Regions from separate parts of the Modestobacter sp. SYSU DS0657 genome, predicted to be linked through region 1. Evidence: predicted binding sites of a transcription regulator. Region 1 holds the regulator's gene; the other holds the start of a gene.

Region 1 (8,392 bases):
AATCACTGCGGTCGACGTCCTACGCTGGCCGGATGAGCGAGCGGGAGCAGTCGGCGCGGATCTCCGGGGAGCGCCGTCCGGCCACCGACGCCGAGGCCCGCGCGCTGGCCTCCGCCGTCCGGTTGCGGATCCTGCGGCTCTGCCTGCACGAGGCGCTGACGAACAAGGAGATCGCGGCCCGGCTGGGCCGCAACCCGGCCACCGTGCTGCACCACGTGCGCACCCTGGTCGACACCGGCTTCCTCAGCGCCGAGCCGGTGCGGCGCGGCAACCGGGGCGCCCGGGAGGTGCCCTACCGGGCCACCGGGAGGAGCTGGTTGATGGACGGCGCGGGCGCGGCGCCGCCGGGGTCGGACGTGGTGCTTGCGGCCTTCCTCCAGGAGGTCGCCGCCGTGGGCGAGGAGCACCTGGAGAGCACCCGGCTGGGGCTGCAGCTGGACCCGGATTCGGCGGCGGAGTTCCGCAGCCGGCTGTACGGGCTGCTGGACGAGTACGCCCGCCGGCCGGCGGACCCGGCGGGGGAGCGGTGGTCGGTCTACCTCGGGATGCATCCGGAGCCCTGAGGTGTTGTACCGGGCGATGACGACACAGTCGATGACGACAACTCACTCGCCCCGCACCGAGGGGCGTGCCACGCTGGACCCGATGACCACCGCTGCTGACCGCGACGCCCTCGCTGCCGAGGACCGCGCTCCGACCGCTCCCGCCACCACCCGCCCGGCACCGGCCGGGGCCTGGGACGAGCCGGACGACACCACCGGCTCCTACGCGCTCGAGGAGCGCGGCGCCCTGCGGCGGGTGGCCGGTCTCTCCACCGAGCTCACCGACGTCACCGAGGTCGAGTACCGCCAGCTGCGCCTGGAGCGCGTCGTGCTGGTGGGCGTCTGGACCGAGGGCACCGCGGTCGACGCGCAGCGCTCGCTGGCCGAGCTCGCCGCGCTGGCCGAGACGGCCGGCTCCGAGGTGCTGGAGGCCCTGGTCCAGCGCCGCGACAAGCCCGACCCGGCCACCTACGTCGGCTCGGGCAAGGCCACCGAGATCCGCGACATCGTCGCCGCCACCGGCGCCGACACCGTGGTGTTCGACGGCGAGCTCACCCCCGGCCAGCTCAACCAGCTGGAGAAGGTGCTCAAGGTCAAGGTGGTCGACCGGACCGCGCTGATCCTGGACATCTTCGCCCAGCACGCCACCAGCCGGGAGGGCAAGGCACAGGTCGAGCTCGCCCAGATGCAGTACATGATCCCGCGGCTGCGCGGCTGGGGTGAGTCGATGAGCCGGCAGGCCGGTGGCCGCGTCGCCGGCGGTGGCGGCATCGGTACCCGTGGTCCCGGTGAGACGAAGATCGAGACCGACCGCCGTCGGATCCGCGCGCGGGTGAGCAAGCTGCGCAAGGAGATCGCCGGCATGGCGACGGCGCGCGCGACCCAGCGCTCGAGCCGGTCGCGCAACGCCGTCCCGAGCGTGGCGATCGCCGGGTACACCAACGCCGGCAAGTCCAGCCTGCTCAACCGGCTCACCGACGCCGGGGTGCTGGTGCAGGACGCGCTGTTCGCGACGCTGGACCCGACGGTCCGCCGCGCGCAGACGCCGGAGGGGCGCGAGTACACCCTCACCGACACCGTGGGGTTCGTTCGGCACCTGCCGCACCAGCTCGTCGACGCGTTCCGTTCGACGCTGGAGGAGGTGGCCGGCGCCGACCTGCTGCTGCACGTCGTCGACGGCTCCGACCCCGACCCGATCGGGCAGATCAACGCGGTGCACACCGTGCTCTCCGAGATCGACGCCTCGGCGGTGCCCGAGCTCATCGTCGTGAACAAGGTCGACGCGATGAGCGAGGAGGACGTCCTCACGCTGCGCCAGGCCCTGCCCGGGGCGGCCTGGGTATCCGCGCGCACCGGTGAGGGGATCGAGGCGCTGCGCGACGTCGTCGCCGCCCGGCTGCCGCACCCGCACGTCGACGTCGACGTCCTTCTGCCCTACGACCGGGGTGACCTGGTCGCCCGGGTGCACCGGGACGGCGAGGTGCTCGAGGAGCGGCACGAGGCCGACGGCACCCGGCTCAGCGCACGGGTCGACGACGGCCTGGCCGCGGCGCTCGACGAGTTCACCACTCCCGTCGCCGGCGCCTGACCGCCCGGCCGGTGGCGCCGTCCGCCTGGGTGCCCGGGCGGCGGACTCGCCGGCCGGGGCCGGTGGCCAGCTCGACCACTGCGCGGCGCGACCTCGTCCGGTCGCGCCGCGCAGTGCTGTCCCGAGATGGTCACGGAGAGGTCACGGTGCCGGTACCGTGACGTCGTGGCGAGCGGAGCGGTGCGCGTGAGCGGCAGCGCCGCCGGTGACCCCGCGTCCCGAGCCCCGCGGGTGGTCAGCATCGGCCGGCCCCCCTGGTGGCTGGCGCTGGTCTCCGCGCTCGTCGCGGCCGGCATCACCGTGGACCTCCTCGCCGGTGGCCGGCTGGAACGGCTCGACGTGGCGGTCTCCGAGCAGGTCGGCTCCTGGGGGCTGCGCGACTCCGCCGCCTACTGGCCGGTGTGGGCGTTCACCCAGACCGGCGGACGGGTCACCATCCTGCTGGTCCTGTTCGGTCTGGTCGGCTGGCTCTTCTGGCGGCAGCGCACGGTGGCCCCGCTGGTGCGCGTGCTGCTGGCCCTCGCGCTGCTGACGGCAGCGGTCTACGCCTTCAAGTGGGGCACCGGCCGCACCGCCCCGGCCTATCCGGGCTCGTACTTCCACCGGGGCGGGGAGAGCTTCCCGTCCGGGCACGTGGCGAACGCCGTGCTGATGTGGGGCGTGGCCCGCTGGCAGGTGGTCCAGTACGGCCTGCAGCCCCGCCTGCAGCGGGCGGCCTGGCTGCTCAGCGTGCTGGGGCCGGTGGCCACCGGAGTGGCCATGGTGGCGCTGAACTTCCACTGGGTCACCGATGCAGTGGTGGGAGCGGCCGTCGGCATCGTGCTCTTGGGCGTGGTTCACGCACTCGACGCAGTCGTGGTGTCACGCTGGGTCCGTGCCAGAGTGGGCCGGCCGCACGCGTAGCCGCGCCGGCCGCCGTTGCCTGGCGGACGGGGCGCTCCTCGCCCTGCCCGCGGCGGTCCTGCTCGCGGTCCTGCCGCCATCGGCGGCGCTCGCCGAGGAAGCCGCGCCGAGCACGCGCTGCACCATCACCGACCCGCGGCTGCCGGAGATCTCCGGCCTGGCCAGCGCCGGGGAGACGCTCCTGGCGATGAACGACGGTGGTGACCGGGCGGAGGTCTACGTCCTCGACACCTCCTGCGCCGTCGCGGAGGTGCGGTCGGGGAGCGTCGACCCGTACGACCCCGAGGACCTCGCCCTGGCCGCGGACGGCACGGTCTGGCTGGCCGACATCGGGGACAACAACGCCGCCCGGGAGACCGTCGCGCTGATCGGGCTGCGCCCCGACGGCAGCACCACGCTCACCCGGCTCACCTACCCGGACGGGGCGCACGACGCCGAGGCACTGCTGCTGGCGCCTGACGGCACGCCGTACCTGGTGACCAAGGAGGTGCTCGGCGCCTCCGGCGTGTACCGCCCGGATGCGCCGCTGGCCGACGGGGCCACGGTGCCGATGACCCGGGTGGTCGGGCTGGGCCTCACCCTGACCGGCACGCCGGGCGGGCCGGTCGGCCGCGCGGGGCAGCTGCTGGTGACCGGGGGCGCGGTGTCGGCGGACGGGCAGCGCATCGCCCTGCGCACCTACACCGACGCCTACGTCTGGACGCTGACCGGTTCCGACGTGCCCGGCGCGCTGTCCGGCGCGCCGGGCCGGATCGCCCTCCCCGACTCGCCGCAGGGTGAGGCGATCACCTTCGCGGCGAACAACCGCGACCTGCTGGTCACCAGCGAGGGGCTGCCGGCGCCGGTGACCCTGGTTCCGGTGCCGGCTGAGCAGGCTACGAGCACCCCGATCGATCCGGCTCCCAGTGCGGGACCGACCGGGGAGCTGGTGACCGCGGCTCCCGGCGTCGCCCCGGTGACGGCCGGCATCATCGCGGCCGGGGTGGCTACCGTGTTCGTCTGGATCGGCGGGAAGATCCGCCGCCGGCGGGAGTGACCGGCCGCCGGCGGGAATGACCCGGCCGGCGGCCGACGGTGGCGTCAGACCCGGCGCAGCACGGTCACGACCCGGCCGAGGACGGTGGCGTCGTCGCCGGGGATCGGCGCGTAGGCCGGGTTGTGCGGCAGCAGCCACACGTGCCCGTCGCGGCGCTTGTAGGTCTTCACGGTCGCCTCGCCGTCGATCATCGCCGCGACGATCTCGCCGTTCTCGGCGGTGGGCTGCTGGCGGACCACCACCCAGTCGCCGTCGCAGATCGCGGCCTCGACCATCGAGTCACCGGTCACCTTGAGCATGAACAGCGTGCCCTCGCCGACCAGTTCGCGCGGCAGCGGGAAGACGTCTTCGACGGCCTGCTCCGCCAGCACCGGGCCACCGGCGGCGATGCGGCCCACCAAGGGCACGTAGGTGGGTGCCGGGGCGCCCGCCTCGTCGACGCCACTGCCCGCACCGGCGGCGGCGAGCACATCCGCCGAGGCGTCGGCACCGGCGGTCACGCCCTGCTCGCCCGGCAGCCGGACGTCCAGTGCGCGCGGCCGGTTGGGGTCGCGGCGCAGCCAGCCCTTGCGCTGGAGCACCGAGAGCTGGTGGGCGACCGAGGAGGCGGAGGAGAGGCCGACGGCCTCGCCGATCTCGCGGACCGAGGGCGGGTAGCCCCGGCGTTCGATGGAGTCGCGGATGACCTCCAGCACCCGGCGCTGGCGCTGGGTGAGCCCGTCGCCGGCCTCGCCGCGGTCGGGGAACTCGCGCACGGCCGCACCCCCGGTGTCCGCTGCGGGCTCCGCCGCCTGCCCGGCCGGGCGCCTGCGTCGGCTCGACCCCTTGCGCTCGTCCGCCGTCCGGCCGTCGACCGCCATGTGTCCTCCTCGTCCGGCTGCGCGCGCAGCTGCCCGGTGGCATCCCGCCTGCCGGGGCGGGGTGGGACGCCGTCGTGGTCTCCCTGCGCACGGTAGCGGCTCGACGGCGGGTGTTCAAACACGTGTTCGAACACGCGCCGTGTCGGTGCACTCCTGTCGGTGCCGTGCGGTAGACATCGCACAGACGTTCGAATCGAACAGGCGTTCGAGGTCGCACCCGAGGGTGCCTGCTGTGAGGAGTGCACCGATGGTCATCGCCGAGTACCCGGACACCACCGTCGCCCCGCTCCGCCCGCCGCTCCGGCTGGTCTCGCCGGCGCCGACCGCCCGGGCGGGGTCCGCTGGCCGGGTCGGGCCCCGCCCGGCCCGCCGCTCGCAGGTGCGTCCTGGTGGGCGGCCGATGTCCTCACCGGGGGGCGCGGTCGCGCGGCCCGTCCGCGGTGGCGACTGCGGCCCGCCCCGAGCCGTCGCTCCGTGCCCGTCGGCCGGGGAGTGGGCGGAGCTGCCGCTGCGACTCACCCGCCGCGGCCGGCGCGCGGTGGCGGCGCTGTCGGTGGCGGTCGGCCTGGGGGTGGCGGTGGGCACGCTCGCGGTGGTCGCCGACGGGGAGCCCGCGCTGCAGTTGGCCGGCGCCGGCACGGTGGTGGTCCAGCCCGGCGACACGCTCTGGTCGATCGCCGGCGACCTGGCGCCGGACGAGGACCGGCGCGCGGTGGTCGACGCGATCCTCGATCGCAACGACCTCCAGGACGTCGTGCTGCAGCCCGGTCAGGTGCTCGAGCTGCCCTGATGAGGTGCGGCGGGCCCGTCGCCGGGGCCCGGGCTGTGACGGATGGGTGCGCGAGCGGCGGGCGGGTCAGCTGCGGAACACGACACGCACGACAGGGCTTGCACACCTGTAGGGGTGGCCGTACGGTTCCACCACAACATCTAGTGCTTACACGGATGTAAGTCGTCCACAGCCGCTCCACACGTTCTCCCCGGGCCATCCACCGGATGTCCCCGGAGCAGTCCACAGGAGCGGTCCACGGGCCGGTGTCCCACGGTGTCACAGCACCGCGGTGATCCCGGTCGCGACACCTCGGGAGGAGGTGGACCGGCAGTGCGTTGCCCCTTCTGCCACAACCCCGACAGTCGCGTCATCGACTCGCGCGAGACCGACGAGGGCGCGACCACCCGGCGGCGGCGTTCGTGCCCCGGCTGCGGGCGGCGGTTCACCACCGTCGAGGAGGCGGTCCTCGCCGTCGTGAAGCGCAGCGGCGTGAGCGAGCCGTTCACCCGCGCGAAGGTGGTCGCCGGTGTCCGCCGCGCCTGCCAGGGCCGTCCGGTCGACGAGCACCAGCTCGCGCTGCTGGCCCAGCAGGTCGAGGACGCCGTCCGCGCCACCGGGTGTGCCGAGATCCCCAGCCACGAGGTCGGTCTGGCGATCCTGGGCCCGCTGCGCGACCTGGACGAGGTCGCCTACCTCCGCTTCGCCAGCGTCTACCGGAGCTTCAGCTCCGCTGCGGACTTCGAGAAGGAGATCGCCGAGCTGCGGGCCGCCGTGCGCGCCCGAGCCGGTGGGGCACCTGCCACCGAGGACGGGCCGCCAGGCGCGGCCGCCGGGTCCTGAGGGCGCCGCCCCGAACTGTCACACCCCCCGACTACACAGGTCTCGACGAGGAGACCGCACCGCACCACCCGGCTCCGGCACCCGCCGGCTTCCCCAGCCGCTCCGCCCGCACCGCCGCTCAGCTCGACGCCAGAGCACGAACACCAGGGAGCCCTCGCACGATGACCGAGACAGCCGACCGCCTCGCCACCACCCGGACCCGTCGCAGCCCGAAGGCGCCCACCCGGGGCAAGGGCCTGAAGGTCAAGCGCGTCTTCACCACTGCCGGTGTGCACCCCTACGACGAGGTGGTCTGGGAGCGCCGCGACGTCGTCATGACCAACTGGCGGGACGGCTCGATCAACTTCGAGCAGCGCGGCGTCGAGTTCCCGGCCGAGTGGAGCATCAACGCCACCAACATCGTCACCACCAAGTACTTCCGTGGCGCGGTCGGCAGCCCCCAGCGCGAGACGAGCCTCCGCCAGCTGATCGACCGCGTCGTGCTCACCTACGGTGCAGCCGGCCGCGAGCACGACTACTTCGCCTCCGAGGGCGACGCCGAGATCTTCGAGCACGAGCTCACCTGGATGCTGCTGCACCAGGTCTTCAGCTTCAACTCGCCCGTCTGGTTCAACGTCGGCACCGCCTCGCCGCAGCAGGTCAGCGCCTGCTTCATCCTCGCGGTCGACGACACGATGGACTCGATCCTGAACTGGTACCGCGAGGAGGGCCTGATCTTCAAGGGCGGCTCCGGTGCCGGCCTGAACCTCTCCCGGATCCGCTCCTCCAAGGAGCTGCTCTCCTCCGGTGGCACCGCCTCCGGCCCGGTCTCCTTCATGCGCGGTGCCGACGCCTCGGCGGGCACCATCAAGTCCGGTGGCGCCACCCGCCGCGCGGCGAAGATGGTCGTCCTCGACATCGACCACCCCGACATCGAGGAGTTCATCGAGACCAAGGCGCGCGAGGAGGACAAGATCCGCGCGCTGCGCGACGCCGGGTACGACATGGACCTCGGCGGCAAGGACATCACCAGCGTCCAGTACCAGAACGCCAACAACTCGGTCCGGGTCAACGACGAGTTCATGCGCGCGGTCGAGGAGGGCACCGAATTCGGCCTGCGGGCCCGCTCCGACGGCTCGGTGATCGAGACCGTCGACGCCCGCGAGCTGTTCGGCAAGGTCACCCAGGCGGCCTGGGAGTGCGCCGACCCGGGCATCCAGTACGACGACACGATCAACGACTGGCACACCAACCCGGAGACCGGGCGGATCAACGCGTCCAACCCCTGCTCGGAGTACATGAGCCTGGACAACAGCTCGTGCAACCTGGCGTCGCTGAACCTCATGAAGTTCCTCAAGGACGACGGCACGTTCGACTCGAAGAACTTCGTCAAGGCCGTCGAGCTGATCATCACCGCGATGGACATCTCGATCTGCTTCGCCGACTTCCCGACCGACCCGATCGGGGAGACCACCCGGGCCTACCGGCAGCTGGGCATCGGCTACGCCAACCTGGGCGCGATGCTGATGGCCACCGGCCACGCCTACGACTCCCGGGGCGGGCAGACCCTGGCCGCGGCCATCACCTCGCTCATGACCGGCACCGCCTACCGCCGCTCGGCGGAGCTGGCCGGTGTCGTCGGCGCCTACGACGGCTTCGCCCGCAACGCCGACGCCCACGCCCGGGTCATGCGCAAGCACGCCGCGGCGAACGACGCGATCCGCCCGGTCGGTGCCGACGACGCCGACGTGCTCAAGGTCGCCACCCAGCAGTGGCAGGACTGCCTGGCCATCGGTGCCGAGAACGGCTGGCGCAACGCGCAGGCCTCGGTGCTGGCGCCCACCGGCACCATCGGCTTCATGATGGACTGCG
Region 2 (8,392 bases), on a different contig from region 1:
GGTCGACCGCGCCGTCGAGCGCCAGGGCACGCACCCGCTCGGGGAACAGCTCGGCGTAGGTCGAGCCCAGCGTCGTGCCGTAGGAGTAGCCGAGGAAGGTCAGCTGCTCGTCGCCGAGCGACTCGCGCACCAGGTCCAGGTCCCGGGCGGTGTCGACGGTGTTGAACGCGCCCAGCGCCTCGCCGTACTCCTCCTCGCAGCTCGCTGCGACGTCCTCGACCAGGTCGAAGGTGGTGGCGAGGGAGTCGGCGTCCAGCGCGCGCGGGTTGCTCGCGAACAGCGCGTCCTTCTGCTCGTCGGAGATGCACTCGACCGGCCGGGAGAACCCGACCCCGCGCGGGTCGACGCCCACGACGTCGAACCGGGCCAGCACCTCCGGCGGGAGCGTCAGCGCCGCCTGGATCGCCGCGTCGCCGGCCGAGAAGCCCGGGCCGCCGGGGTTGACCACCAGCGAGCCGATCTTGTCGGTCTGCCCGGCGGCGGTGGCACGCAGCAGGAACAGCTCCAGGTCGCCGCCCTCGAGGTCGTCGTAGTCGGCCGGCACGGGGGTGGTGCCGCACTCGAAGAGCAGCTCGCGCTCCGAGCCGGGGCGCCCGGCGATGATCTGGTCGATGTCGGCGTCGCAGTCGGTCCACTCGATCGGCTGCGCCTCCGGCTCGGCGGGGCCGGTGGGGGAGCTGCTGGCCTGCCCGGCGTCGTCACCGGAGGAGGTGCAGCCGCTCAGCGCCACGGCGGCGGCGAGGAGGGCCCCTCCCAGGGCGGCGAGCGGTCGGCGGTGCGCGTCCATGATCGTCAAGCGTAGGAGGCGATCGCGGTGGTGGCCGCCGCAACCACCGTGGCGTATCCCTCAGCCGCCCGGCTGCTCGGGTCCAGCCGCCCGGCTGCTCGGGTCGAGCCGGCTCGGCTGCTGGGCTTCAGCCGGCCCGGTTGCCCGGGCTCGGGTGCTCCGGCTCAGCCGCCGAGGACCTCGCCCAGGTCGTACCGCACCGGCACCTCGAGCTGGTCGTAGGTGCACGAGCGGGCGTCCCGGTCGGTGCGCCACCGCTGGAACTGGCCGGTGTGCCGCAGCCGGCTGCCCTCCAGCTGGTCGTACCTGATCTCCACCACGAGCTCCGGGCGCAGCGGCACCCAGGAGAGGTCCTTGCCGGCGTTCCAGCGGCTGGTCGCCCCGGGCATCCGGCGCTCGGCGTCCTCGCCCGGCCCTGCTGCCGACGTGGACGCGTTGGCCCAGTCCTGCCACGGGTGGCCGTCGAGCGCCTGGGCGCGGTAGGGGGCGAGCTCCTCGACCAGTTCGGCGCGGCGCTTCATGGTGAAGGAGGCGGCGACGCCGATGTGCTGCAGGGTGCCGGCGTCGTCGTAGAGGCCGAGCAGCAGCGACCCGACGACCGGGCCGCTCTTGTGCCAGCGGAAACCGGCGACCACGCAGTCGGCAGTGCGCACGTGCTTGACCTTGGTCATCACCCGCTGGTCGGGGGAGTAGGGCCGGTCGCCGCGCTTGGCGATGACGCCGTCCAGACCGGCGCCCTCGAACTCGCGGAACCACCGCTGCCCGGTCTCCGCGTCCTGGGTGATCGTGCTGACGAACACCGGTGCCTCGGCGGTGGCCAGCGCCTCCCGCAGCCGCGCCTGCCGCTGCGCGAACGGGGCCTCCATCAGCGACTCGTCGCCGAGGGCGAGCAGGTCGAAGGCGACGAAGGACGCCGGGGTCTCGGCGGCCAGCTTGGTGACCCGGGAGGCGGCCGGGTGGATCCGCTGGAGCAGGGACTCGAAGTCGAGCCGGTCGCCCCGCGGGACGACGATCTCGCCGTCGACCACGCACCGCTCGGGCAGCTGCGCCTTCGCCGCCGCGACGACGTCGGGGAAGTAGCGGGTCAGCGGGCGCTCGTTGCGGCTGCCCAGCTCGACCTCGTCACCGTCCCGGAAGACGATGCAGCGGAACCCGTCCCACTTCGGCTCGTAGAACCAGCCCTCGCCGGTGGGCAGCGCGGCCGCGGGCTTGGCGAGCATCGGCTTGACCGGGGGCAGCACGGGCAGGTCCATGCCGGCCAGTCAAGCAGCCCGGAGCGGTCGGCGAGCGGACCGAACCCGGCGTGCTCCGAGCTCGTCCAGCGGGGCGGTGGGTCGGCCGCCCGCGGGACAGCAGCGCACACGTCGACGCCCTCCCGGGACGACACCGGCCACCCCGCTGAGTCGCCGTCGAGCCGGCGATGACCTCCCGTCCCTGACGGCGGAGCAGCTGGCCGCGCGCGCCACGTCGACATGGCGCCACGTCGACATGGCGCCACGTCGACATGGCGCCACGTCGACATGGCGCCACGTCGACATGGCGTGGTGGCGACATGGCGCGGTGGCGACATGGCGGCACCGACCTGCGGCTCAGAAGGGCGGCGGTTCGTCGGCCGGTTGCGATCGCGGTGGCGGCTGAAGGACCCCCGTGCCCCCGGCCACTGGCGAGCTCGCGTCGTCGGGACCCTGCACGGGGGCCGAATCGGGTGGTCGCGCGCCGGGTGGCTCGGGTTCCCTTGGTCGGAGGCCGGGTGGTCGGGTGGTGCGGGTGACCCCGCTCGGGGTGGTGACGGTGAGGGTGCCGTCGGGGGTCATGGCGAAGTGCCAGCCGGGGGCGAAGGTCTTGAGCCGGTGGTGGCTGCGGCACAGGCAGCAGAGGTTGGTGCAGTCGGTGGCGCCGCCGCAGGCGTGGGGGACGACGTGGTCGAGGTCGGCCCAGCCCACGCGTTGGCCGCAGCCGGGGAACCGGCAGCGGCGGTCGCGGGTGGTCACGAAGGAACGCTGGCGGGGCGTGGGCTCGTAGCGCTCGGTGGGTGGCGGCGGCCCGAGCACCGGACAGCTGCACGGCCCGCTGCCGTCGCCGTCGCGTTCGTCGTTGTCGCGTTCACCGCCGGTGCTGTTGTCGGGGTGGTCGGGGCAGCCGCGCTTCGCGAGCCGGGCGAGTTCGGCCGGCGTCACGGTGGCGAGCAGTTCGCCGCCGTCGAGGCCGGTGATCGCGTAGCTGAGCGTGCCGCCGTCGGGTGCGGTGAGGCCGAGGGCGCCGACCCGGGCCAGGAGGTCGCGCAGGTGGGCGGCGGTGATCGGCAACCCGTTCACCTCACCCGGGGTGACCCCGCCCTCCAGCGCCTCCAAGGCGGCGGTGATCGTCAGGTTCGCGGCCACCAGCGGCAGGCCGTGGTCGGCGGGGCGGAGGATCAGCGCCGCGGCCACGAGGGTGCGCAGCTGACCGATGGGCCGGGGGTCCCCGTCGGCCTCGAGCATCCGGGCCAGCTGGTCGAACAGGTCGTGGGCCTGGGCGGCCTGACCGGCGGGCAGGTCCACCGCCAGTACCGCCCGCCCATCCGAGGCGGACGGGTACACGTGCACGTCAGCGCTCTTCTCCGCCTCGGCCCGCGCCTCTTCCGCGGCGTCGGCGTCCAGTTGCAGCACAAGTTCGGTGGCACGCTTCTTCATCGCCGACACCGACAAGTCGGCCGCCTCGTGGAGCAGCGCCTCCTCTACCCGCCCCGCCACCTCGGCGGGAGTGGACTTCAGCGCGTCGGCGAGCTGCTGCGCCCGCCGCTCGTCCAGCTCCCCGGCCCGCAGCGCGGCGAAGGTGGCCGGGAGCTTGTCCCGCCACACCAGCGCCCGGGTGAGTCGGATCGCCGCCGTCCCCCGCCCCACGTTGAGCACCGTGGCCAGCTCGGCGGTGAAGAACTCGCTGATCTCACCCTCGCCCGGCTGCGCCGTCCAGCCCGCCCGGCGGGCACCCGGGTGGTCCGGTGCCGGATCCGCCGACCCGGGACGATCAGCGGCCAAGGCCAGGATCAGCTCCGCCTCGTGCGCGGTGTCCTGCGCGCGGCGCCGCTGCACCCGCTGCAGCTCCTCGGCCAGCTCCTCGTCGGTCAGCCAGGCAGCGGGCAGCCGGGAGGGCTCGACGGGGTGCTCGAGAGTCCAGTCCACCACCAGCCCCTCGACCACGCTCGAACCACGCCTCCGCGACATGACCCGAACATACGTTCGAGGTGCGACAGTTCCGGCAGGTCGGTCAAGCGGTGGTCGCACCGTGGCGCCGCCGTCCGACCGTTGATCCGCACCAGGATGGGGCTCGGCGGACGCAGGGTCGCGCCACCTGCGGCGGCTGGCCGCGAGATCAGCGCAGCGCGTAGCGGCTGAAGAGGACGCCGTCCTCGGTGAGCGCCTGGAGTAGCTCGGCCCGCAGCGGGGTGGCGAGCGCGGCGGGCACGAGCCCGGGCCCGCCGCCGACCAGCAGCGGGGAGATCGACAGGTCCAGCTCGTCGACCACGTCCGCGGTCAGCGCCGCCTGCACCAGCGCCGGCCCGCCCTCGCAGACCAGCTGCTCCAGCCCCCGTGCGACCAGGGCGTCCAGCGCTGCGGGCAGGTCGACGTCGTCGTCACCGCAGACGAGCACCTCGACCCCGGCAGCGGACAGCGCCTCCCGCCGCCCACGGTCGGCCGCCGCGCAGGTGACCAGCACGGTGGGCACGACGGCATCGGTCACCAGCTGGTCGTCCGGCCGCAGCGATGCCCGCCGCGACACGACCACCACCGGCATCACCGCCTCGCGCCCCAGGGACGTGCGCAGCCGGCCGACGGCGGAGTCCGGGAGCACCGGGTGGTACCCCTCGGCCGCCGCCGTCCCGGCCCCGACGAGCACGGCGTCGGACAGTGCCCGCAGGGTGCGGAACACCCGGCGGTCGCCGTCGGAGCCCAGCGGTCCGCTGCGCCCGTCGACGCTGATCGCGCCGTCCAGCGAGGCGATGAAGTCGACCCGCAGGTGCCGGCCCGGCGCGACCCGGTAGGCGTCGGCCAGGCCGGCGGGGTCGCGGGGGAGCTCGTGCACCGTCAGCGGGTGCTGAGCACGGCCGCGCTCTCGGCGGGCACGGTCACGGTGGCACCGTCCAGCCCCGGCGCCTCGCCGGTGCTGAACAGCACGTCACCGGCCGCCGCGTCCAGCTCGATCCGCCGCTGCTCACCCGACAGGTTGGCCACCACGCGCAGCGACCCGCGCTCGACGACCACCCAGCGCTCGTCGTCGTCCCAGGTGACGCCCGTCGTGGACAGGTCGGGGTCGAGCAGCTCGGGGTGCTGCTTGCGCAGCGCCAGCAGCGTCTTGTGGGTGGCCAGCAGGGTGGCGTGCGGCTCCTGCGCCAGCTCGGACCAGTCGAGCTTGGACCGGGTGAAGGTCTCCGGGTCCTGCGGGTCGGGGACGACGGCGGCGTCCCACCCGTGCGCGGCGAACTCACCGATCCGGCCCTCGGCGGTCGCCTTGCCCAGCTCCGGCTCGGGGTGGCTGGTGAAGAACTGCCACGGCGTCGAGGCGCCCCACTCCTCACCCATGAACAGCATCGGCGTGAACGGGCTGGTCAGCACCAGGGTGGCGCCGACGGCGAGCAGGCCGGGGGAGAGGGAGGCCGAGATCCGGTCACCGACGGCGCGGTTGCCGATCTGGTCGTGGTCCTGCAGGTACCCGAGGAACTTCCAGCCCGGCAGCTGGGTGGTGTCGACCGGCCGGCCGTGGTGGCGGCGGCGGAAGCTGGACCAGTCGCCGGCGTGGAAGTAGGCGCCGGTGAGCACCCGGGCCAGGCCCTCGAGGCCGGCGTCGGCGAAGTCGGCGTAGTAGCCCTGCGCCTCACCGGTCAGCTGGGTGTGCAGCGAGTGGTGGAAGTCGTCGCTCCACTGCGCGTCGATGCCGGTGCCGCCGGCCACCCGGGGGGTGACCAGCCGGGGGTCGTTGAGGTCGCTCTCGGCGATCAGCGTCAGCGGGCGGCCGAGCGCGACCGACAGCTTCTCGGTCTCGATCGCCATCTCCTCCAGCACGTGGGTGGCGCGCTCGTCGACCAGCGCGTGCACGGCGTCCAGCCGGAGCCCGTCGACGTGCATGTCGCGCAGCCACATCTGCACGTTGTCGAGGATGTAACGGCGCACCTCGTCGGAGTCGGGGCCGGACAGGTTGACCGAGTTGCCCCAGGTGTTCGCCCCGCCCTCGCTGAAGATCGGCATGAACTCGGGCAGGTAGTTCCCCGACGGGCCGAGGTGGTTGTAGACGACGTCCTGGATCACGCCCAGGCCGCGCTGGTGGCAGGCGTCGACGAACCGCTGGTAGGCGGCCGGGCCGCCGTAGGTCTCCTGCACGGCGTACCAGGCGACGCCGTCGTAACCCCAGTTGTGGGTGCCGTTGAAGGCGTTGACCGGCAGCACCTCGACGAAGTCGACGCCGAGGTCGACCAGGTGGCCGAGCCGGTCGATCGCGGCGTCCAGCGTCCCCTCGGGGGTGAACGTGCCGACGTGCATCTCGTAGACGACGCCCCCGGCGAGCGGCCGGCCGGTCCAGGCGGCGTCGCCCCACGAGTACGTGGCGGGGTCGAAGCGGCGGGACAGCCCGTGCACGCCGTCGGGCTGGCGGCGGGAGCGCGGGTCGGGGCGGGGCGTCTCGTTGTCGTCAAGCAGGAAGCCGTAGTCGCTCTCGGGCTCCGCGGGCACGGTGGCCCGCCACCAGCCCTCGTCGTCGCGCTGCATGTCGTGCACCTGGCCGTCGACCTGCAGGCGCACCCGCTCGGGCAGCGGGGCCCAGACGGAGAACTCGACGGGCTCGGGCATGCGGGGGCCTCCTGGACGGCGGGACGGGGGTGGCTGCCCGATCATGCCCGCCCGGCGGCCGGTCAACCGTGCCGCGCGACACCCGCCGGAGCCGGGTGGCCGGGGCCAGTGCCCCGACCACCCGGCCGGTCGATCAGACGGACAGGACCTGGCCGACGTAGATCAGGTGCGGGTTGCTGACGACGCCGCGGTTCTGGTCGAACAGCTGCTGCCAGCTGGTGCCGTGCGCGGCCGCGATCGTCCCGAGCGTGTCGCCCGGCGCGACCGTGTAGCTGCCGCCGGTCGCCGCGGGAGCGGGAGCGGGCGCGGGGGCCGGGGCGGGGGCCGGTGCCGGAGCGGCGGCGACGGGCGTCGTCCCCTCCGTCAGGTGCCGCCCGCAGACCGGCCACGCGCCGACGCCCTGGCCGTCGAGCACCCGCTCGGCGACGGTGATCTGCTGCGCCGGGGACGCCAGGTCGGCGCGCGGCGCGAACTCCAGGCCGCCGTAGCCCTCCCAGGTGGGCTGGAAGAACTGCAGGCCGCCGTAGTAACCGTTGCCGGTGTTGATGCTCCAGTCGCCGCCGGACTCGCACTGGGCGACACCGCTCCAGTCGTGCTGCGGCGCGGCGGACGCCGGGGCGGCGAAGGCGCCGACCGCCAGGGCGGCGGCACCGGTGGTGAGGGCGCCGCGGCGGACCAGTCGGCGGGTACGGGTGGATTCGGGCATGGGGATCCTCCGATCGCCGCCTGCGAGGTGAGCTGTCGGGTTCGGGCGATCGGTGCCCGGCCGCGCGCACGGGCCGGCGCCCCGGCTCGGGAGCCGGGCGTCGGACGTGCGGAACGGCTTCACCCCGAGGCGCGCGCACGGTCGCGCGGTCGCGCCGGAGATGGGTCCCCCGCCCCCGTCCTGGGGTTCGGTTGAGGTCACCGGCGGACGGGGCTGGGCGGTCCGGTGCCGTGCCCGGCCGGGAACGCCCGGGCACTCGACCGACGCTAGGTGCCTGTCGGCTGTCCCGCAGGCTCATCGGCGACAGGCCAGGCCCTGCTCACCGCGCGTCGACGACCGTGCACGGACGGTTGAGATCCGGTACGTGGAGGTTCATGGTCGCTCGCTCGGACACGCCGCCGCGCCCCCCCGCCCCGGTGCCGGGGCCCGCCGCGAGTGCGCGAGCGGTGGGGGCGAGGGGGCCCGTCGTCAGTCGCGGACCAGCAGGGCCACCGGCAGCCGGGAGAGCAGCTGCTCGACCCCGACGCCGCCGGCGTCGGAGACCAGGCGGGCGCCGGTGAACAGGTCGCGCCACGCACCGGTGGGCAGCGCCAGCCCGGTGTCGCCCCAGCCGGACTCGGCCAGGCGCACCGGCCGGCGGGTCGCCACGGTCACCGCACCACCGCGGTCGAAGGCGACGGCGTGGTCGGCCGCGGCCCCGGTCACCTGCACCGGGGTGTACCCGGCGAAGGCGTCCGGGTGCTCCCGCCGGTGGCGCAGGGTGCGGGAGACGACCAGCAGCTTCGCGGCGCCCTCCTCGTCGACCGGCGGCACCCACCCCTCGTCGAGCCGGGTCAGCAGCCGGCGCCGCAGGTCGTAGTCGACCGGACGGCGGTTGTCCGGGTCGACCAGGGAGAAGTCCCAGAGCTCGGTGCCCTGGTACACGTCCGGGAGGCCGGGGACGGTCAGCTGCAGCAGCTTCTGCGACAGCGAGTTCGACCAGCCGAACGGCGCGATCCGGGCCACGAACCGCTCGATCTCCGCGTGCGTGGTCGCGTCGTCGAACGCGGCGTCGACCAGCGCGTGCAGCTGGTCCTCGAA

What was found. The regulator LexA, encoded in region 1, represses DNA repair genes until DNA is damaged. The targets are predictions, from matches to a motif close to TCGAACANNTGTTCGA.
Region 2: a site for LexA is predicted at 3,994-4,009, ahead of ACI79A_RS05675 (DUF222 domain-containing protein). Genes of this name have one in related genera too.

The regions. Positions count from the first base shown of each region.
Region 1 covers NZ_JBJHAG010000009.1:12,957-21,348, forward strand. The annotation lists gene ACI79A_RS07765 (helix-turn-helix domain-containing protein) at 33-563, shown strand; gene hflX (GTPase HflX) at 646-2,130, shown strand; gene ACI79A_RS07775 (phosphatase PAP2 family protein) at 2,296-3,033, shown strand; gene ACI79A_RS07780 (hypothetical protein) at 3,005-4,069, shown strand; gene lexA (transcriptional repressor LexA) at 4,114-4,929, opposite strand; gene ACI79A_RS07790 (LysM peptidoglycan-binding domain-containing protein) at 5,177-5,719, shown strand; gene nrdR (transcriptional regulator NrdR) at 6,032-6,541, shown strand; gene ACI79A_RS07800 (vitamin B12-dependent ribonucleotide reductase) at 6,703-8,392, shown strand, end outside.
Region 2 covers NZ_JBJHAG010000005.1:152,918-161,309, forward strand. The annotation lists gene ACI79A_RS05665 (alpha/beta hydrolase) at 1-787, opposite strand, end outside; gene ACI79A_RS05670 (ATP-dependent DNA ligase) at 952-2,040, opposite strand; gene ACI79A_RS05675 (DUF222 domain-containing protein) at 2,377-3,990, opposite strand; gene ACI79A_RS05680 (dihydrofolate reductase family protein) at 4,139-4,849, opposite strand; gene treZ (malto-oligosyltrehalose trehalohydrolase) at 4,852-6,606, opposite strand; gene ACI79A_RS05690 (transglycosylase family protein) at 6,740-7,312, opposite strand; gene treY (malto-oligosyltrehalose synthase) at 7,781-8,392, opposite strand, start outside.